2 regions of the Phytohabitans kaempferiae genome follow, and region 2 is predicted to be linked to the other one. Evidence: riboswitches for the same ligand, from Rfam matches in the RefSeq annotation. Region 2 holds a riboswitch; the other holds the start of a gene.

Region 1 (3,400 bases), on a different contig from region 2:
TGCGCCGCCGGCACCGCCGCGCCGACTCCTCCATCGTCGAGGAGTACGCGCAGACGCCGCTCGTCGTCCGCCAACTGCGGAAGGAGTACGCGGACGGCTTCGTCGCGGTGTCCAATGTGGACTTCACGGTGGCGCGGGGGCAGGTGGTTGGGCTCCTCGGCCCCAACGGCGCGGGCAAGACGACGACGCTCCGGGTACTCATGGGGCTCACCCAGCCGAGCGGCGGCGAGATCTTCGTCTTCGGGCACCGGCTCGTGCCCGGCTCGCCGGTGCTGTCCCGGCTCGGCGCGCTCGTCGAGGGGCCGGGATTCCTGCCGCACCTGAGCGGGCTGGAGAACCTCAAGGCGTACTGGCGGGCGACCGGGCGGCCGGAGGCGGAGGCGCGGCTCGACGAGGCGATCGAGATCGCCGGGCTGGGCGACTCCATCCACCGCAAGATCCGCAAGTACAGCCACGGTATGAAGCAGCGCCTCGCCATCGCCCAGGCGATGCTGGGCCTGCCCGAGCTGCTGGTGCTCGACGAGCCGACCGACGGGCTCGACCCACCGCAGATCGCCGAGATGCGGCGCGTCCTCAAGCGGTACGCCACCGACGGGCGGGCCGTGCTGGTCTCCAGCCACCTGCTCGCCGAGGTGGAGCAGACCTGCACACACGCGGTCGTGGTCAACAAGGGCGAGATCGTGGCGTCCGGCCCGGTCGAGGAGATCGTGGGCGACTCGCCGACCGTACGGCTCGACGTCTCCGACGTGGACGCCGCCGAGGCCGTGCTCGACCGCCTGGCCGGCGTGCGCTCGGTCGCCACCGACGGCTCCAACGGGCTCGTGGTCGACATCAACGGCACCGCGCGCAGCGAGGTGGTCGCCGAGCTCGTCCGGGCCGGCGTGGGCGTCGACCGGGTCGTGCCCCGGCGGCGGCTCGAAGACGCGTTCCTGGCCCTGGTGGGCGACAACTCGCGGGGGAGTGGCGACCGATGAGCACGGTGACCACGCGTGGCGCGGCGGCCGGCTACCGCCCCGGGCGCACGCTCTCGGTGTGGCAGGAGTGGCGGCGGCAGGCGTCCCGGCGGCGTACGCAGCTCGCGCTCGGCTTCATGGTGCTGCTGCCGCTGATCGTGCTGATCGCGTTCCAGTTCGACAGCGGCGACGACGACAACGGTGGCGGCGAGTTCGCCAGCCTGATCGACCTGGCCACCACCGGCGGTCTCAACTTCACGCTCTTCACACTCTTCGTCTCGGCCGGCTTCCTGCTCACGGTCGTGGTGGCACTCTTCTGCGGCGACACGGTGGCCAGCGAGGCGAGCTGGGGGAGCCTGCGTTACCTGCTGGCCGTACCGGTGCCGAGGGCCCGCCTGCTCGCGGTGAAGCTGGTGGTCGCGCTCGCGTACTCGGCCATCGCCCTGCTCCTGCTCGCCGGCACCGCGCTGCTCGTCGGCACGCTGCGGTACGGCTGGTCGCCGCTGCGCAGCACGGTCGCCGCCGAGATCCCGGCCGGCGAGGGGCTGCTGCGGCTGCTCGGCATCCTCGGCTACCTGGCGGTGGGGCTGCTCGTGGTGGCCGGGCTGGCGTTTCTGCTGTCGGTGCTCACCGACGCCCCGCTCGGCGCGGTCGGCGGCGCGGTGTTGCTCTTCATCCTCTCCAGCATCCTGGACCAGATCACCGCGCTGGGCAGCCTGCGCTCGTTCCTGCCCACGCACTACAGCAACGCCTGGCTGGGACTCCTCTCGACCCCGGCACAGTCCGACGACATCGTGAAGGGCTGCATCTCGGCGGTCGCGTACGCCACGCTCTTCTGGTCGCTCGCCTTCTGGCGATTCACCCGAAAGGATGTCGTGTCGTGATCGTGAGGCAGGTCACCGGAAAGGCCCGGTAGCCGCTTCCGCCCCGTACACTGGTCGGACCACAACTGAATACCTCATCCAGAGGGGCTGAGGGATACGGCCCGAAGACGCCCCGGCAACCACCCCGCACGACTCGACGACGAGATTTCGCGGGACAGGTGCCAATTCCGTCCCCGCCGCACGGTGCGGCGCAGGGAAAGATGAGAGGACGCCTCGCGATGACGTCGACCCTCGGCGCTACAACCACCACCTCCGGCACCTCGGCTCCGGCCAGCCCGGCCCGCGCGCTCGTCTGTCGCGGCTGCGGCAAGGAGTACCCGCTCGCCGCCCAGCACGCCTGCTACGAGTGTTTCGGCCCGCTCGAGGTGGCCTACGACCAGGCCGCTCTCGCGCGGGTGACCCGGGCACAGATCGAGGCGGGCCCAGAGAGCATCTGGCGGTACGCCGCGCTGCTCCCCGCCGGGCAGGACCCGGCCAGCCGAGTGACCCTCGACCCCGGGCTGACCCCGCTGATCTCCGCCGGGCAGCTCGCCGCCGAGTTCGGCATCCGCGGGCCGCTGTGGGTCAAGGACGACAGCGCCAACCCGACCCACTCGTTCAAGGACCGGGTCGTCTCGGTCGCCCTCACCGCGGCGCGAGGGCTGGGCTTCGCCCGGTTCGCCTGCGCCTCCACCGGCAACCTGGCCAACTCGGTCGCCGCCCACGCGGCCCGCGCCGGCGTGCCGTCGATCGTCTTCATCCCCGGCGACCTCGAGCCCGGCAAGGTCGTGACGACGGCCGTGTACGGCGGCGATCTGGTCGCGATCGAGGGGTCGTACGACGACGTCAACCGCCTCTGCAGCGAGCTGGTGGAGACCGACGAGTTCGAGGACACCGCGTTCGTCAACGTCAACGTGCGGCCCTACTACGCGGAGGGCTCCAAGACCCTCGGGTACGAGGTCGCCGAGCAGCTCGGCTGGCGCATCCCCGAGCAGGTGGTCATCCCGATGGCGAGCGGCGAGCTGCTCACCAAGGTCGACAAGGCGTTCAGCGAGCTGGTCGAGATCGGGCTGGTCGAGGCGCCGGCCAACGGATGGCGGGTCTTCGGGGCACAGTCCGCCGGCTGCAACCCCATCGCCGTCGCGCTGCACAACGGGGTCAGCGACATCATCCCGGTCAAACCGGTCGGCATCGCCAAGTCGCTCAACATCGGCGACCCGGCCGCCGGGCTGTACGCGCTGGAGGCCGTCCGCCGCACCGGTGGCTGGATGGACTACGCCAGCGACGACGAGATCCGCGACGCGATCCAGTTGCTGGCGCGGACGACCGGCGTCTTCGCCGAGACGGCCGGTGGCGTCACGGTGGCCGTGCTCAAGAAGCTCGTCGAGGCGGGCAAGCTCGACCCGGACGCCGAGACGGTCGTCTACAACACCGGCGAAGGGCTCAAGACCATCGACGCGGTCGCCGAGCAGGTCGGTCCGACCCACCGGATCAAGCCCTCGCTCCGCGGCGCGCGCGACGCCGGCCTCCTCGACTCCTGAGCCTTGCGGCCGGGGCCGTCAGGCGCGACCGGCCAGATGCCTT
Region 2 (3,400 bases):
CGAGCGGACCGGCCCGGCGGCCGCCACGAACCGGCTCCGGGCCGCCGCACCCGGGCTGCTCCTCGCGGCGGGCGCGGCGCTGGCCGGGTACGGCGTCAACCGCCTCGCCAGCCCGGCCAGCCCGATGATCGTGGCCATCGTCCTCGGCGTACTCCTGCGTGCCGTAGGCGGCTACCACGACCGGCTGCGCACCGGGCTCGGCATCGCGTCCCGCACCCTGCTGCGTGCCGGTGTGGTCCTCCTCGGGCTGCAACTCGCCCTCACGGACATCCGCCGGCTCGGCCTCGGCCCTACCGCCGTCGTGCTGTTCAGCGTGGCCGCCGGCTTTCTGGCAACCCGGTGGTGCGGGCGCCGCCTTGGGCTGAGCCCGGCCCGCGCCCTGCTGGTCGCCACCGGTGTGTCGATCTGCGGCGCGTCCGCGGTAGCCGCGATGAACCAGGTCGCCGACGGCGACGAGGAGGACACGGTGACCGCCGTCGCGGTGGTGACCGTGCTGGGCACGCTCTGCCTGGCGGTGGTACCTCTCCTCGGCCTGCTGCTCGGGCTGGATGAGACCACGCTCGGCCTGTGGACCGGTGCGAGCGTGCACGAGGTCGGCCAGGTCGTCGCGATCGGCGGCATGGCCGGCACGGTGGCTCTGTCCGCCGCGGTGGTCGTGAAGCTGGGCCGCGTCGCCCTGCTCGCGCCGCTGGTCACGCTCGTCGCGGTCGCCCGCCGACGCGCAGGTGGCGAGAGCGGCCCCCGCCCGCCGATCCTGCCCTGGTTCGTCGCCGGCTTCGTGGCCATGGCCGCGCTGAGGGCCACCGAACTGGTGCCGGATCCGGTCCTGCACGCCGCCGCGGCATCCTCCAGCCTCCTGCTGGCAATGGCCATGTTCGCACTCGGCACCGCGGTCGACATGCGCGCCCTCACCCGCAGCGGTGGGCGCGCCCTGATGGCCGGAGCACTCGGTACGACACTGCTGGCCGGCCTGTCACTCGCCGGACTCACACTGACCGGCTGACGCCGGTCATACCACCCGACGGTCCAGCCCGCCAGTCTCCTGGGCGAGGGCGGCCACGACCCGGTCGATGTCCTCGGCGACGGTGCCCAGACCGAAGCTGATCCGCAGCAACGCCGCCGGCCCGGCACCGCAGTCGTCAGCACCCGACGCCACGGAACCGGCAAGGCGGCGAGCCAGCGGATGCGCGCAGAACTGCCCCGCCCGCACCCCGACACCATGGTCGAGCGCGAGCCGCTGCGCGACCTCGCCGACATCATGGCCGGGCAGGGCAACCGAGACGATACCCACCCGCTCATGCTCCGCGCCGAAAAGACTCACCGGCACCGCGGCCGGCACCTCTGCCAGCCCCTCCCACAACCGGGCCAGCAGATCCCGCTCACCCCTCTCCAACGCGGCCCGGTCGGCGCCCACCAGTGCGGTACACACCGCCGCGAGCGACACCGCGCCCAGCAGGTTCGGCGTACCACCCTCGTGCCGCGCCGGCCCCGTCGCCCAGGTCACCTCGCCAACACCATCGCCCACCGCCACGCTCGCGCCACCCCCACGTAAGTACGGCTCAGCCGCGTCCAGCCAATCGGAACGACCCACCAGCACACCAGCACCGAACGGCGCATACAGCTTGTGCCCCGAAAACGCCAGATAGTCCGCGCCCAAAGCCTCCATGTCGACGACCCGGTGCGGGACCAACTGCGCCGCGTCAACCACCACCCGGGCGCCGTACGCGTGGGCGACATCGGCCAGACGACGGACCGGCCAGACCTCCCCGGTCACGTTACTGGCCCCGGTCACCGCGAACACCACCTGCCCCGCGATCCCCGCCAACGCCCGCTCCAGCGACTCGACGGCCGCGTCCGGCCCCCACGGCACGGGCAGGCGCACCACAGCGGACCACGGCAGCAGGTTGGCATGGTGCTCGCCCTCGAACACCACCACCGTCACGCCCGCCGGCAAAACCCGGGCCAGCAGGTTGAACGCGTCCGTCGTGTTACGAGTGAACACGACCGCGTCACCAGCCCGGGCACCGACAAAATCACCAACCGCCTGCCGGGCCACCTCATACTCCAAAGTGGACTTACCGGAACGCACACCAGCGCCGCGATGCACACTGCCGTACCACGGAAGCATCCCCTCCACCGCATCGGCCGCGGCCCGAACGCACGGCGCGGACGCCGCGTAGTCAAGATGCACGAAGCGCGCCTTCTCCCCCGAACGCAACCGGACCGGCAGATCAGCACCGACAACATCGAGCAACACGGAAAGCCCTCCAAGCTCACGCTTACCCGCGACGCGGCTCGGCCGCGGGCCTGGTCGTCACCCGGGGCACCCCACCGTGAACACGAGGGTTGCCGGTCAGCGAGCCGGGGCTTGACGCTGACACTCTTGACCGCCACCGAACATACCACCCGGCGGATGCAGCATGAACGGAGGCTTCGCTACCAAGATCCGTCGGTGCGGATCCCTGCTGTGAACAGGTTGGTGTTGCGCCGGGCTGTCTCGCTGTGGTCGGGCTGGCTCAGCTTGTACAGCGAGTCGGTGCGCTGCGCCCGGCACTGGCCGCCCGCGGTGTTCCCGAGGCGATCTACGTGCACAGACCACACGACTGCGCCGGCATCACCGGCTCCAGCCCGGCACACGACACCAGATTCGGATCGTCAAACGATGCGCGGACCATGCCAGTGTCATGTAGTAACCTCACCCGCGAGATGCCCTCTCAACTGGACGATCAAAGCGTGAAGAACTTCGATCTTCCCCAGCTCGGAGGGCACCATCGCGTCCGGCACGCCGATCCCGCACCACATTCATCGGTGGATCAAGGCTAAGACGTCCTGGGGCCAACCTCACCCGCCGCGGCGAGGTAGGCGAGCACCACGGGCCGCTCGTCGTCCCGGCGAGCAGCCACCGCCAGCGCGGACGGAGAGAGGCCGCGGACCGGCACGGCGATCACCTCGTCCCGGACGACCAGCGGGGCGTTGCCGGTAGCCAGCAGCACCACCCGCGCACCGTTGGCGACCGCCTCGTAGGTCTCCTCGGCGCTGCCTATGACCCCGCCGATCCTGGGCTCGCGGCCGTTTCGGGCATCCAGGGCCAGCCAGTAGTCCCGCAACGGTCCAGCCTCCGGCGGGAGGGCCAGGAAGGGCTCGTCGAGCAGGTCGGCGAAGTCCACTGCCCCGTCGCGGTCGGAAGCAGCCCGCGCCGCCAGGGAGTGTCCTTTCGGGAGGGCGACCAGCCGCCGCTCGCGGGCCACCACCGCGTACCGGTAGTGGTCGCCGTCCGGCAGAGGCATCCAGACGAAGGCGACATCGCTCGACCCGTCCGCCAACCCAGCGCTGGGATCGGCCCAGTTGACTTGGCGCAGGACAGGCCGGAAGCCCGGATACCGGGAGACCAGCCGGGCCC

What was found. A riboswitch is a leader RNA that binds a small molecule or an ion and turns the genes downstream of it on or off. The one in region 2 is predicted to bind S-adenosylmethionine.
Region 1: linked by a shared signal. The riboswitch ahead of thrC (threonine synthase) and the one ahead of ACFFIA_RS21620 (aminotransferase class V-fold PLP-dependent enzyme) in region 2 are both predicted to bind S-adenosylmethionine.

The regions. Positions count from the first base shown of each region.
Region 1 is NZ_JBHLUH010000084.1:146,265-149,664, forward strand. It holds gene ACFFIA_RS38710 (alpha/beta fold hydrolase) at 1-974, shown strand, start outside; gene ACFFIA_RS38715 (ABC transporter permease) at 971-1,837, shown strand; SAM riboswitch class I at 1,909-2,044, shown strand; gene thrC (threonine synthase) at 2,056-3,357, shown strand.
Region 2 is NZ_JBHLUH010000042.1:32,795-36,194, reverse strand. It holds gene ACFFIA_RS21625 (YeiH family protein) at 1-1,003, shown strand, start outside; gene ACFFIA_RS21620 (aminotransferase class V-fold PLP-dependent enzyme) at 1,010-2,230, opposite strand; SAM riboswitch class IV at 2,271-2,389, opposite strand; gene ACFFIA_RS21615 (LysR family transcriptional regulator) at 2,820-3,400, opposite strand, start outside.